Regions from separate parts of the Bacillus pumilus genome, predicted to be linked through region 2. Evidence: riboswitches for the same ligand, from Rfam matches in the RefSeq annotation. Region 2 holds a riboswitch; each other region holds the start of a gene.
The links. Region 2 has a riboswitch for S-adenosylmethionine ahead of CKW02_RS16185 (methionine ABC transporter ATP-binding protein). Riboswitches for the same ligand answer to the same signal wherever they lie in the genome.
Positions count from the first base shown of each region.

Region 1 (3,108 bases), 340 kb from region 2:
TCAAAAGGAAAACCGCTTAAAATAAGCGGTTTTATATGTTGTTATTGTCCTAATGCTTCCTTGCGAAGTGTATCGGCTTTATCCGTTTTTTCCCACGGAAGATCTAAATCATGACGGCCGAAATGTCCGTATGCAGCTGTTTGTTTGTAGATCGGACGACGCAGGTCAAGCATTTTAATAATGCCAGCTGGACGAAGATCGAAGTTCGCACGAACCACTTCAATTAATTTTTCTTCAGAAGCTTTCCCTGTTCCGAAAGTATCAATTGAAATCGATACAGGCTGTGCAACACCAATTGCATAAGCAAGTTGTACTTCACAAGAATCTGCAAGGCCGGCAGCTACAATGTTTTTCGCTACGTAACGAGCAGCGTATGCCGCTGAACGGTCAACCTTTGTTGCGTCCTTCCCAGAGAAAGCACCGCCGCCATGACGAGCGTATCCGCCATACGTATCAACGATGATTTTACGTCCAGTTAAACCAGCATCCCCTTGAGGTCCACCGATCACGAATCGGCCAGTTGGGTTAATAAAGTATTTTGTCTGTTCATCAATCAGTTCACTTGGAACGACAGGGCTGATGACATGCTCTTTTAAGTCGCTTTGAATTTGTTCAAGCGTCACTTCTGGTGCATGCTGCGTTGAAATAACCACTGTATCAATACGAACAGGTTTATTTTGGTCATCATATTCTACTGTTACTTGTGTTTTTCCATCTGGACGTAGATAAGCAAGTGTTTGATCCTTGCGTACTTCAGTTAAACGGAGAGATAATTTATGCGCTAGTGAAATCGGCAGCGGCATCAGTTCTTCGGTTTCGTTGTTGGCAAAACCAAACATCAATCCTTGGTCACCTGCACCAATCGCATCAAGTTCTTCTTCAGTCATTGTGCCTTCACGTGCTTCAAGCGCTTTGTCTACACCTTGCGCAATATCAGCAGACTGTTCATCAATAGATGTGAGCACTGCACATGTTTCCGCATCAAAACCATATTTCGCACGCGTGTAGCCAATTTCCTTAATCGTGTCACGCACCGTCTTTGGAATATCGACATAAGTAGACGTTGTAATTTCTCCGCTTACTAATACGAGACCCGTTGTAACAGAAGTTTCACAGGCAACACGTGCATTTGGATCTTTCTTTAAAATTTCATCCAAAATGCTGTCTGAAATTTGATCACAGATTTTATCCGGATGTCCTTCCGTCACTGATTCTGAAGTAAATAAACGACGATTTTGACTCATAATGGCTATTTCCTCCTGTACAAGACCACATCATCCCAAGATGAGGTCTCCAATATGATACGGAACTCGTTCCCTCTTATATTTGAAAACGTTTCTATTAGAGATGTTATTGGCAATTTGTTCATATGATATCCCAAAAATAAAAAAACCATTTCCTTCATTGCGAGGAAAGGGTCTGAGATCGCATGCCTTTCACTCTTATCGCTCAAGGTGTTCTTGTACCTTGCATCAGGTTAGCACCTTGGTTTCTCAGCATATTCATGCCTTTTCATAAGAAACCGGTTGCTGGGCTTCATCGGGCCTGTCCCTCCACCAACTCGGGATAAGAGTATCCGTTCAATAAGATATCTTATCTTAAATACTTGCATCATGTCAATGCTTCATCAGAATTATCTTCCCTTTTTTTCACCACGTTATTAGCATCACCAAAAAGCATATTTTCATAGCAGAAATGAAAAAACACACACAAAAATATTTAAATAGTATAGACTATTATTACGAATGTGTTATACTAATCGAAACAAAACAAATTCAACGGTAAAGGAAGGGTTTTTTTATGAACTCAGTGGATTTAAAAGAAGATTTGCAGTCATTGCTCTCATTAGAAAATACGCACCAAAATTTATCTGTTCCGAAACTTGTTGAAAAGATTTTGGCACGTGATGAAGGCGTTTTAACATCAACAGGAGCTGTCCGTGCTACAACGGGTGCCTACACAGGACGTTCGCCTAAAGATAAATTTATCGTGAAAGAAGAAAGCTCTGAACATAAAATTGATTGGGGTCAAGTCAACCAGCCGATTTCTAAAGAAGCATTTGACCGTTTATATACAAAGGTTGTGTCATACTTAAAAGAACGTGATGAACTATTCGTCTTTGAAGGATTTGCCGGTGCAGATGAAAGATACCGTATGCCAATTACAGTGGTAAACGAATTTGCATGGCACAATCTCTTTGCAAAGCAGCTATTCATCAGACCTGACGGATCAACACCTTCTTCAAACGAAAAACCGTTCACCATCTTATCTGCACCGCATTTTAAAGCAGATCCTGAAACAGATGGCACAAACTCTGAAACGTTTATTATCGTTTCTTTTGAAAAACGTACCATTCTGATCGGTGGAACAGAGTATGCAGGAGAGATGAAAAAGTCCATCTTCTCTGTCATGAACTACCTGCTTCCTGAGCAAGATATTTTATCCATGCACTGCTCAGCAAACGTCGGTCAAGAAGGCGATGTCGCACTATTTTTCGGCCTTTCAGGTACTGGGAAAACGACGCTTTCTGCAAGCGCAAGCCGCAAGCTGATCGGTGACGATGAACACGGCTGGTCTGGCTCAGGAGTCTTCAATATTGAGGGCGGATGCTATGCGAAATGTGTGAACTTAAGCGAAGAAAAAGAACCGCAAATCTACAAAGCCATCAGCTTCGGATCAGTTCTTGAAAATGTTGTGCTTGATGAAGAAACACGTGAAGCGGATTATGATGACACGTTCTTTACTGAAAACACACGCGCTGCTTACCCAATCGAAATGATTGATAACATCGTGACGCCAAGTATCGCAGGACACCCATCTGCCATTGTCTTCTTAACAGCTGATGCATTTGGCGTTTTACCTCCAATCAGCCGTTTAACAAAAGAACAGGCGATGTACCATTTCTTGAGCGGTTACACAAGTAAATTAGCAGGAACTGAGCGCGGTGTCACATCACCAGAAACGACATTCTCTACTTGCTTCGGTTCACCATTCTTGCCGCTTCCAGCTCACGTCTATGCTGAAATGCTTGGCAAGAAAATTGATGAGCACGGCGCAAAAGTATTCCTTGTGAATACAGGTTGGACTGGCGGAGGCTATGGTACAGGC
Region 1 is NZ_LT906438.1:2,734,576-2,737,683, forward strand. Features, by position in the region: gene metK (methionine adenosyltransferase) at 42-1,244, opposite strand; SAM riboswitch class I at 1,440-1,573, opposite strand; gene pckA (phosphoenolpyruvate carboxykinase (ATP)) at 1,801-3,108, shown strand, end outside.
Region 1: it holds a riboswitch for S-adenosylmethionine, as region 2 does, so the genes downstream of both, metK (methionine adenosyltransferase) here and CKW02_RS16185 (methionine ABC transporter ATP-binding protein) in region 2, are expected to answer to the same signal.

Region 2 (3,108 bases):
CTAATAAAAGAATAATTAAGATGATAAAAGGAATCGATCTGAAAATGTTGACGACTGCACCGATGACAGCATTGATCGGTTTATTTTCCCAAAGACCGCCTTTTCCTGTAAGGAAGAGCAGGAGTCCTAGGATAATCCCGATTGCAAAAGCAAATGCCAATGAAATGAGTGTCATGTACACCGTTTCACCCGTTGCATTCCAAATCACATCTAGGTCAACGTTCGGAAACCATTTCTCAAACATGTGTCATCACCTCAATTTCAACCTGTTTACTTTGGATATAGGCGATGGCTTTTTCAACCTCGGTCTCTTCTCCATTAATATGGATAAAGAGTGTTCCAAACGCGCCTTCCTGCGTTTGAGAAATCTTTCCTTGAAGGATGTTTACATCGACCTTGAAGGATCGAATGATTTCAGTGATGAGCGGTTGCTCGGCAGAATCGCCAATAAAGGACAACCGTACGACCTGACCTTCTTTTACTCGCTCTAAGACGTGTTCGATTGTTTCTTTCGCTTCCTCTGGTTCAGCAAGCTGCTGTACAAATCGCTTCGTCATCTCTTCCTTCGGCTGTCTGAAGACGCGTAATACTTCGCCTTCTTCGACAATGCGTCCATTTTCCATGACCGCGACGCGATGACAAATTTTGCGAATGACGTGCATTTCGTGTGTGATGAGCACAATTGTCAGCCCTAAACGTTTATTGATATCCGCTAAAAGATCAAGGATAGAATCCGTTGTTTGCGGATCAAGCGCTGATGTTGCTTCGTCACAAAGAAGAACCTTTGGATCATTTGCTAATGCTCTCGCAATCCCCACACGCTGCTTTTGTCCGCCGCTAAGCTGAGACGGATACGCATTTTCTTTTCCTTCTAAACCGACTAATTTAATCAGTTCATTCGCACGCTCTCTCCGTTTCGATGTAGGTACACCTGCGATCTCAAGCGGGAACATAATATTTTGTCTCACTGTTCTTGACCAAAGTAGGTTAAAGTGCTGGAAAATCATGCTGATTTCTTGTCTTGCTTTCCGAAGTTTCGCATTCGATACTTCATTGATCCGGTTGCCTGCCACTTCAACAATTCCTTCTGTTGGCAGCTCCAGACCGTTTAATAGGCGAATAAGCGAGCTTTTTCCGGCACCGCTATACCCGATAATTCCGAATATTTCACCTTTATCAATATCTAAGTTGACGTCTTTTACTGCGTCAACATTTCCACTTTTTGAGTAGTACGTTTTTGATACATTCTGTAAATGGATCACAGTCTGCTCACCTGCTTTCTTGCTGAATCTATAGGTTGCCATCACATACGTTCATTTATTCTTCGTGCTGTCATGACTCTAGCCTGTTGCCAGATCAGTAAAAAAGACCTAACTGCAACGCAAGCAGAAAGGCCTTTTATTTCAAATACGCCTTTCTCTCATCTTTCAAAGCGTTGCGACTTTGAGTGAATTGGCACCAATTTCAGCTATGCTGACGGTTGCCGGGTTTCATAGGGCACGTCCCTCCACCTCTCTTAATAAGAGAAAATATGTTGTTTTATGTGATGTTCATGTTTTTACTAACGTAGAATATCATGCCACCCGAGATATGTCAACGCTGTAAATCGCTAATTTCCAAGTAAACGACTAAGTTATCATTTTTCGAAAAAAACCGTTCGTCAGCCAAAGTACCGCCTCTAGTCTTAGGAGCGCACGGAATGACCCTTTTACTTTCACTTGTCCCCTGCTAATTAACTGCTGTAAGGACATATCTCCATCTAATAATTGAAGTATTTCTTTTCTCTCACCATAAAAGATGAGATCCGATAACTCAATTGCAGGTAGTTTCTTCACTTCACCACGCTCATCCACAATCAATGTACAAGAGTCAGTTTCCGCCTCAAATGTAATCTTCAAGGATGATGATGAGAGCAGCGGTTTTAGCAATAATCGCTGCCCTGTGTTTCCATGGGTTTTCACTTTTTCCACATGTATAACCTCCCTGTCATTTGGTTATACATAACATTTCTCTACAAACATTCGCTTGTCCTTTATAAATAACTCGACAAATTTTCAGATGAATTGCTTGAAATATGACAAAAAACCGCTTTATTTAGCGGTTTCAATCATTTCATGAAGATATGGTACGGAGTGAAAGGCATAGCCTTTTTGCACCAGCTCACCTTTTTTAAACAGTAGAAAGCAAGGAACGCTTTCGATCTCAAAAGCCTTCGCAAAGCCTGGTGAGTAGTTTAAGTTATTTTCATAAAAAGGTACATCCGGCTGCATGGTGTCTACGACAGCCAGCATTTTCTTTGCCAGCTGACATGTTCCGCAAAACGGTGTATATAAGTATAAAAGAAATAAATCGTCCTTTATCTCCTTGAATTCGTGTTCTTCAATCTCTTTCATATACGTCCACCCTCATAAATATTTCGAATGAACATCAATGTTTGCAGCTAATAGGATAGATGCAATGTGGGCTGACGGTGAAGCGGCCACTTCGCGGTACGTTCTGTCGACAAAAAGATGAAATGCTTCAGGGAATTCTTTTCGAAATTGCTTCCGCAGTTTGTCGCCTGCATCGTCACTGTCTGCTAATATGTAAACGTCTTTCCCCAATAATTCGTCTACGAGCTGATCCAGCTTCGATGTACTGATCGTGCCATTGGTGCAAATGATGGTAACAGGTTCACTTATGACTTCTTTTAGCTTTTGTTTGTCTGTTTTACCTTCTACAATGATGACCTTTTCTACCTCTACATTCATCACGATCACCCGGCCCTTTTGACGTTGTTCACTTCTCCCTTAGATTACAATTTTTCATTCAGGTTGTAAAGATTGGGCGCTTGCACTAAAAAGACTGCAGCTTATGCTCACTGCAGCCTCATCTGTGATTAGCACCAGCCATTTTCATCATCACAGTCTACATATTTTTCTGTTCCGTGGGTCAATGTATCCGTCAGACGATAAAAACGATTTTGCTCATAGGAATAACCTGATTTTAACTCATATTGGTTTTCACTAATCATCGTGCCAATCTCTTCATTTTGATGATACAGCACCATGCCGCTTTCTTTGAATCGTCCAGTGACATGATCTGTTATATCCACATGTTCTTTTTGAA
Region 2 is NZ_LT906438.1:3,073,826-3,076,933, forward strand. Features, by position in the region: gene CKW02_RS16180 (methionine ABC transporter permease) at 1-244, opposite strand, end outside; gene CKW02_RS16185 (methionine ABC transporter ATP-binding protein) at 237-1,262, opposite strand; SAM riboswitch class I at 1,418-1,526, opposite strand; gene CKW02_RS16190 (SCP2 sterol-binding domain-containing protein) at 1,629-1,970, opposite strand; gene CKW02_RS16195 (thioredoxin family protein) at 2,091-2,393, opposite strand; gene CKW02_RS16200 (toprim domain-containing protein) at 2,406-2,750, opposite strand; gene CKW02_RS16205 (YusG family protein) at 2,879-3,108, opposite strand, start outside.

Region 3 (3,108 bases), 1.8 Mb from region 2:
AAGCCTCTTTCTCCTGAGAGAAAGAGGCTTGATGGCGTGTATGCTCAAAGCCTCTCTTATCTCTCAGCACATACGTCTGATGGAATTAGCACCGTGCCCTATAAGACAATTGTCTTGGCGCTTACTTGCTGCGCCCCACTTCACAGTGGTATTAACGGTCGGTTGCTGTTGGGGTCAAAAGGCCAAATCCCTCGCCCAACTCTCGATAAGAGAAATCAATATGTCATTGTCTCGTGTCTGTTTGCATTTCTTAATTCAAGATATTATCAGAGCTGCGCTTCACATGTCAATCCTTTTTCAAAATTGCTTTACAATTCGTAAAACAATCCATTACAGTATTTGTATTGCTACGTAACTTGAATAGAAGGTGAAGAAAAATGGAATTCCAGCAATCAGATGTATTGAAACAATTACCGACACAATTTTTTGCATCCCTTGTCCAAAAGGTCCAGAAAAAGGTGCAGGAAGGCGCAGATATTATTAATTTAGGGCAGGGAAATCCTGACCAGCCAACTCCCGCGCACATTGTAAAAGCCATGCAGGAAGCGGTATTAAAACCTGAAAATCATCAATACTCGTCATTCCGCGGAACAGCGAAATTAAAAAAGGCTGCCGCTGCCTTTTATGAAAGAGAATATGGTGTCACGCTTGATCCGATGACGGAAATTGCGATTTTATTTGGCGGGAAAGCAGGGCTTGTTGAGCTGCCGCAATGCCTGCTGAATCCGGGTGATACGCTCCTTGTTCCAGACCCAGGTTATCCTGATTATTGGTCAGGTGCTGTGCTTGCTGGAGCTCAGATGGTGACGATGCCGCTTCTTGAACAAAATGATTTTTTACCTGACTATGACAGGTTGCCTGAGGATGTTAAGGAAAAAGCAAAGTTGATGTATTTAAATTATCCCAACAATCCGACAGGTGCCACGGCAAGCCGTTCATTTTTTGAAGAAACCGTTACATTCGCAAAAGATCACAAGCTCTGTGTTGTCCATGATTTTGCCTATGGCGGCATTGGGTTTGATGGGGAAAAGCCAATCAGCTTTTTGCAAACAGATGGAGCGAAAGAGACAGGAATTGAAATATACACATTGTCTAAAACGTATAATATGGCCGGCTGGAGAGTAGGTTTTGCAGCAGGAAATCCGTCTGTTATTGAAGCGATTGAGCTATATCAGGATCACCTGTTTGTTTCACTGTTCAAAGCCACTCAAGATGCGGCAGCGGAAGCTTTGTTAAGCGACCAAACGTGCGTACAGGTGCAAAATGATCGATATGAGAATCGGCGAAATGTGTGGATTGCTGCCTGCAAGGAGATTGGCTGGGAGGTCACTGCACCAAAGGGGTCGTTTTTTGCTTGGCTAAAGGTGCCAGAAGGATATTCATCTGAATCTTTTGCTGGCGTATTATTAGAGAAAGCACATGTGGTTGTGGCGCCGGGGAATGGGTTTGGTACTCACGGTGAAGGATACGTGAGAGTAGGACTTTTAACAAATGAGGAGCGGTTAAAAGAAGCCGCTCGGCGAATCGATTCCTTGAATCTGTTTGAAAATAAGCCATTGACAACATGAATAAACGGTGCGATAATTCAGACAATATTTAAGAAAATTGAATATTCTTATCAAGAGTAGGCAGAGGGACTAGCCCAATGAAGCCCGGCAACCGACTTCCATGAAGCACGGTGCTAATTCTTGCAGCAAGCGCTGAGAGATAAGATTCGGATGAATGACACGAAACAACCTCTTTAAGGCGCTGATAAAGCACTTGGAGAGGTTTTTTTATTGACCATATGCATGACGCAATCGAAAGGGGATTCCTAGTGAGTGAATTACTGGCAACATACGTATTAACACATCGAGAGGATGAACAAGTAAACCGAAAAGCGGAGCAGATCGCGCTTGGTTTAACAGTTGGATCATGGACGGATTTGCCGCAGCTCAAAAAAGAGCAGCTTCAAAAGCATAAAGGCCGGGTGGAAAAGGTATCAGAAAAGTTTGCTCCAGCCGAAAATGGCCTATATCAATCTGAGGTGACCATTGCTTATCCTGAGGCTAACTTTTCAGCGGATATTCCGGCCGTTTTGACGACGATCTTTGGAAAGCTTTCACTAGATGGAAAAGTGAAGCTAATCGACATTCAATTCTCGGATCGATTGAAAAGAAGTCTGCCAGGACCGGTATTTGGAATTGGTGGCATACGAAAAAAAGTAGGCGTGTTTGATCGACCTTTGTTGATGAGTATTTTTAAAGGTGTCATTGGCCGTGATATGGCAGATTTAAAAGAACAGCTCCGTTTACAAGCATTAGGCGGCGTTGACTTTATCAAAGACGATGAAATTTTATTTGAGAGCCCACTAGCCCCTTTTGAAGAACGAATCAAAGAAGGAAAAAAGATATTAAAAGAAACATATGAAGAGACAGGGCACCGAACGCTATATGCCGTTAATTTAACAGGCAGAACCTTTGAACTAAAGGATCGAGCAAGAAAGGCAGCTGAGCTTGGAGCAGATGCACTCTTATTCAATGTTTTTGCCTACGGGTTAGATGTCATGCAAAGCTTAGCTGAGGATCCAGATATTCGATTGCCTATTATGGCCCATCCCGCAGTAAGCGGCGCTTTGACAACATCGCACGAATATGGATTCTCCCATTCACTTCTTTTAGGTAAATTAAATCGATATGCAGGCGCTGATTTGAGTCTTTTTCCCTCACCGTATGGGTCGGTCGCACTTCCGAAAAAAGATGCCTTTGGAATCTATGAAGCTTGTGTAAAAGAGGATTCGGTTCAAAAAACGTTCCCTGTTCCGTCAGCAGGCATTCATCCTGGAATGGTTCCAGTTTTGATGAAAGATTTTGGACTCGATCATGTGATAAATGCTGGTGGAGGAATTCACGGACATCCGCGTGGAGCCATCGGCGGAGGGAAAGCATTTCGATCGATCATTGATGCGGTGATACATGGAGAGTCGATCCAAGAGAAGGCAGCTTCTTGCCAAGACTTAAAAGCAGCACTTGAACTATGGGGAAGGGTAGCAGAATAAATGAAAAAACCAATTGTATGTTGTGATTTTGATGGAACCATTACGAAAAATGATAATATCATTCGCATCAT
Region 3 is NZ_LT906438.1:1,318,013-1,321,120, forward strand. Features, by position in the region: SAM riboswitch class I at 54-212, opposite strand; gene CKW02_RS06610 (pyridoxal phosphate-dependent aminotransferase) at 378-1,568, shown strand; SAM riboswitch class I at 1,613-1,714, shown strand; gene mtnW (2,3-diketo-5-methylthiopentyl-1-phosphate enolase) at 1,817-3,037, shown strand; gene CKW02_RS06620 (2-hydroxy-3-keto-5-methylthiopentenyl-1-phosphate phosphatase) at 3,038-3,108, shown strand, end outside.
Region 3: it holds a riboswitch for S-adenosylmethionine, as region 2 does, so the genes downstream of both, mtnW (2,3-diketo-5-methylthiopentyl-1-phosphate enolase) here and CKW02_RS16185 (methionine ABC transporter ATP-binding protein) in region 2, are expected to answer to the same signal.

Region 4 (3,108 bases), 590 kb from region 2:
ATGAAACGATACTTCCGCGAAAATGGAATTCATATTGAGATCCAAGATGGTGATGAAGACATCCTAAGAAACCATACAGTGGACTATATTGGCTTCAGCTATTACATGAGCTTTGTGACAAGTACAGATCCAGAGATTCTTGGACAAGTGACTGGTGGTAACCTATTTGAAGGCGTGAAAAACCCTTATCTAGAAGCAAGTGATTGGGGCTGGCAAATTGATCCAAAAGGACTTCGTACAACACTAAACCAACTATATGACCGCTACCAAAAACCATTGTTTATCGTAGAAAATGGATTGGGAGCTGTCGATCAAGTAGAAGAAGACGGTTCCATTCAAGACGATTACCGAATTGATTACCTCAGAAGCCATTTGCTAGAGGCGAGAGAAGCCATTGCAGACGGAGTAGACTTGATGGGTTATACAAGCTGGGGCCCAATTGACCTTGTCAGCGCATCAACAGCTGAAATGAAAAAACGCTACGGCTTCATTTATGTCGACCGTGATAACGAAGGAAAAGGTACATTAGATAGAAAGAAAAAGAAAAGCTTCGATTGGTATAAACAAGTGATTGCGACAAATGGTAATCATTTAGATGCATAAAAGAAAAAAGACAAACCGTTCATACTGCGGTTTGTCTTTTTTTCGTCAAGGGGACTATGAAGTCCACACTTGATCTGCAATCTCAATCACATGACGAAGCTTTTCCCATTGCTGCTCTTCTGTTAACAAATTGCCTTCCTCCGTTGAGGCGAACCCGCATTGCGGACTCAAGCAAATCTGGTTAATGTCAACGTATTGAGCTGCTTCCTTGATTCGTTTTTTAATCTGTTCAGCAGGCTCAAGCTCACCATATTTTGAAGTGACAAGCCCTAGTACGATTTGGAGGTTTGGGTTCTTCACATAGCGAAGGGGTTCAAAACCGCCAGAACGATCGTCGTCGAATTCTAAAAAGAGACCATCCAGATCTAAGCCGTCAAAAATCGTTTCTGCCGCTGCTTCATAACCGCCTTCAGCTGCCCACGTCGATTTAAAGTTACCACGGCAAATGTGCATAGTGATCACCAAATCCTCTGGACGATCGGCAACTGCTTCATTGATTGTTTTCGCAAATGACTCACGCAGTTCATCTTCTTCTCGGCCAAAGGCTTTGATTTGTTCATGCCCTTTTTCAGAAAAGAACACGGCCCATGCTGTATCATCCAGCTGCAAGTAGCGGCAGCCTGCATCATAAAAAGCACGGATGGCCTTCTTATACGCCTGTGCCACATCATGGTGGAATGCCTCTAGGCTGTCGTATACTCCTTCTTCAAGCTTTCCACGGAAAAAGAGCATATTCGGACTTGGAATCGTCATTTTAGCCGTATGATCCCCAGCGATGCTGTGAAGGAATCGATAATCCTCCAGCATTGGATGATCTGTAAAATCAATTTTGCCCGTTACTTTGATGCCCCGTGCTTTTGTCGTCGTATTGTGGAATTGAATACCTTGATCCGCTTCAAATCCTTCGACCCCATCGAGCCCCTCAAGAAAGTCAAAATGCCACCAAGCACGTCTGAATTCGCCATCTGTGACAACCTCTAATCCAATTTCCTTTTGCTTCTCAACAATACGAGTGATTTCTTCATTTTCAATTTGTCGGAGCTGCTCTGCTGTCAGTGTGCCGTCTGCTTTTTGCTTGCGTGCTTCCTTGATACGTTCTGAACGAAGTAAACTGCCTACTTGATCTGCGCGAAATGGCGGTTTCGTTGTTTTCTTTCCAATGGTTTGTACTTGTGTCATGCTGAATCCCTTCTTTCTAAAGGTTAAAAATCAAATAAAAAAGCTCTTCCTTGGATAAGGAAGAGCATCATATACTGAGAGAACTCTGCCTTATCTTCAAACAAGCATCTGCTTGCTTAAGGAATTAGCACCATTCTGTTCCGAGGAACAGCGGTTGCCGGGTTTCACAGGGCCAGTCCCTCCACCACTCTTAATAAGGTTACCTTTGATTCAATTTTCTTAATAAACATAATTATTCAACTTTTCCGAGAGAAAGTCAATGGTTTTTACAGTTAATTTTCTACATGAACAAATCAGCGACGAGAACACCCGCTAGTCCGACAAGTGAAAGAACGGTCACCATCAATGTCCACGTTTTAAAGGTTTGGGCCATGGACAGGTTAAAGTATTCTTTGTAAATCCAGAAACCCGCATCATTCACGTGAGAGAACGTAATACTGCCGGCACCTGTTGCGATCACCATTAATTCTGGGCTCACACCTGTCAATCCAATCAAAGGAGCAGAAATGCCAGCCGCTGTGAGACCGGCGACGGTGGCTGATCCTAAAGATACACGAAGGACCGCAGCAATCAGCCATGTGAGAAGCAGTGGAGAAAGCGTGCTTCCTTGCATGATTCCTGCAATGTATTGATCAACCCCGCTATCAATGAGCACCTGTTTAAAGGCGCCGCCACCTGCAATAATTAATAAAATCATGGCAATAGAACCGATAGAATCTGTGATCGATTTCATCACATCCTGCATGCTCTTGCCTCTGCCAAGTCCAAACGTGTAGATAGCAAGGAGCACGGAGATTAACAGTGCAATCGCCGGTTCACCTAAAAACTCAGCGGTTGGCAGTAATGGGGAGGACGGGAAGAAAATTTCTAAAACTGCTCTGAATGTCATGAGCAATACAGGCAAAACAGCGGTGAAAATGCTAATGCCGAAGCTTGGCATTTCTTCTTCTGTAAATTCCTTTGGATTAAATAAGTTCTTTGGAATATGTGCGTGCAACTGATCTTTTTTAAATAGTTTCGTAAAGAGAAGTCCGCCTATTAAAACAGCAGGAATCGCTAAAATAATCCCAACTAATAAGGTTTGTCCCATGTTTGCTTGAAATACATTTGCAATGGCAGTCGGCCCTGGGTGAGGAGGGAGGAAGCCATGTGTGGTGATGAGTGCAGCGACGAGCGGCATACCCACATAAAGCACAGGTAGTCTTGCAGCTTGTGCGATCGTAAAGACTAGTGGAATTAAGATAATGAATCCGGTTTCATAAAATAGAGCAATTCCGATCACAAATCCCGTCAGCATCGTTGCCCATTGAATTTTTCCAATACCGA
Region 4 is NZ_LT906438.1:3,667,253-3,670,360, reverse strand. Features, by position in the region: gene CKW02_RS19205 (aryl-phospho-beta-d-glucosidase) at 1-603, shown strand, start outside; gene CKW02_RS19200 (5-methyltetrahydropteroyltriglutamate--homocysteine S-methyltransferase) at 658-1,782, opposite strand; SAM riboswitch class I at 1,870-1,982, opposite strand; gene CKW02_RS19195 (gluconate:H+ symporter) at 2,063-3,108, opposite strand, start outside.
Region 4: it holds a riboswitch for S-adenosylmethionine, as region 2 does, so the genes downstream of both, CKW02_RS19200 (5-methyltetrahydropteroyltriglutamate--homocysteine S-methyltransferase) here and CKW02_RS16185 (methionine ABC transporter ATP-binding protein) in region 2, are expected to answer to the same signal.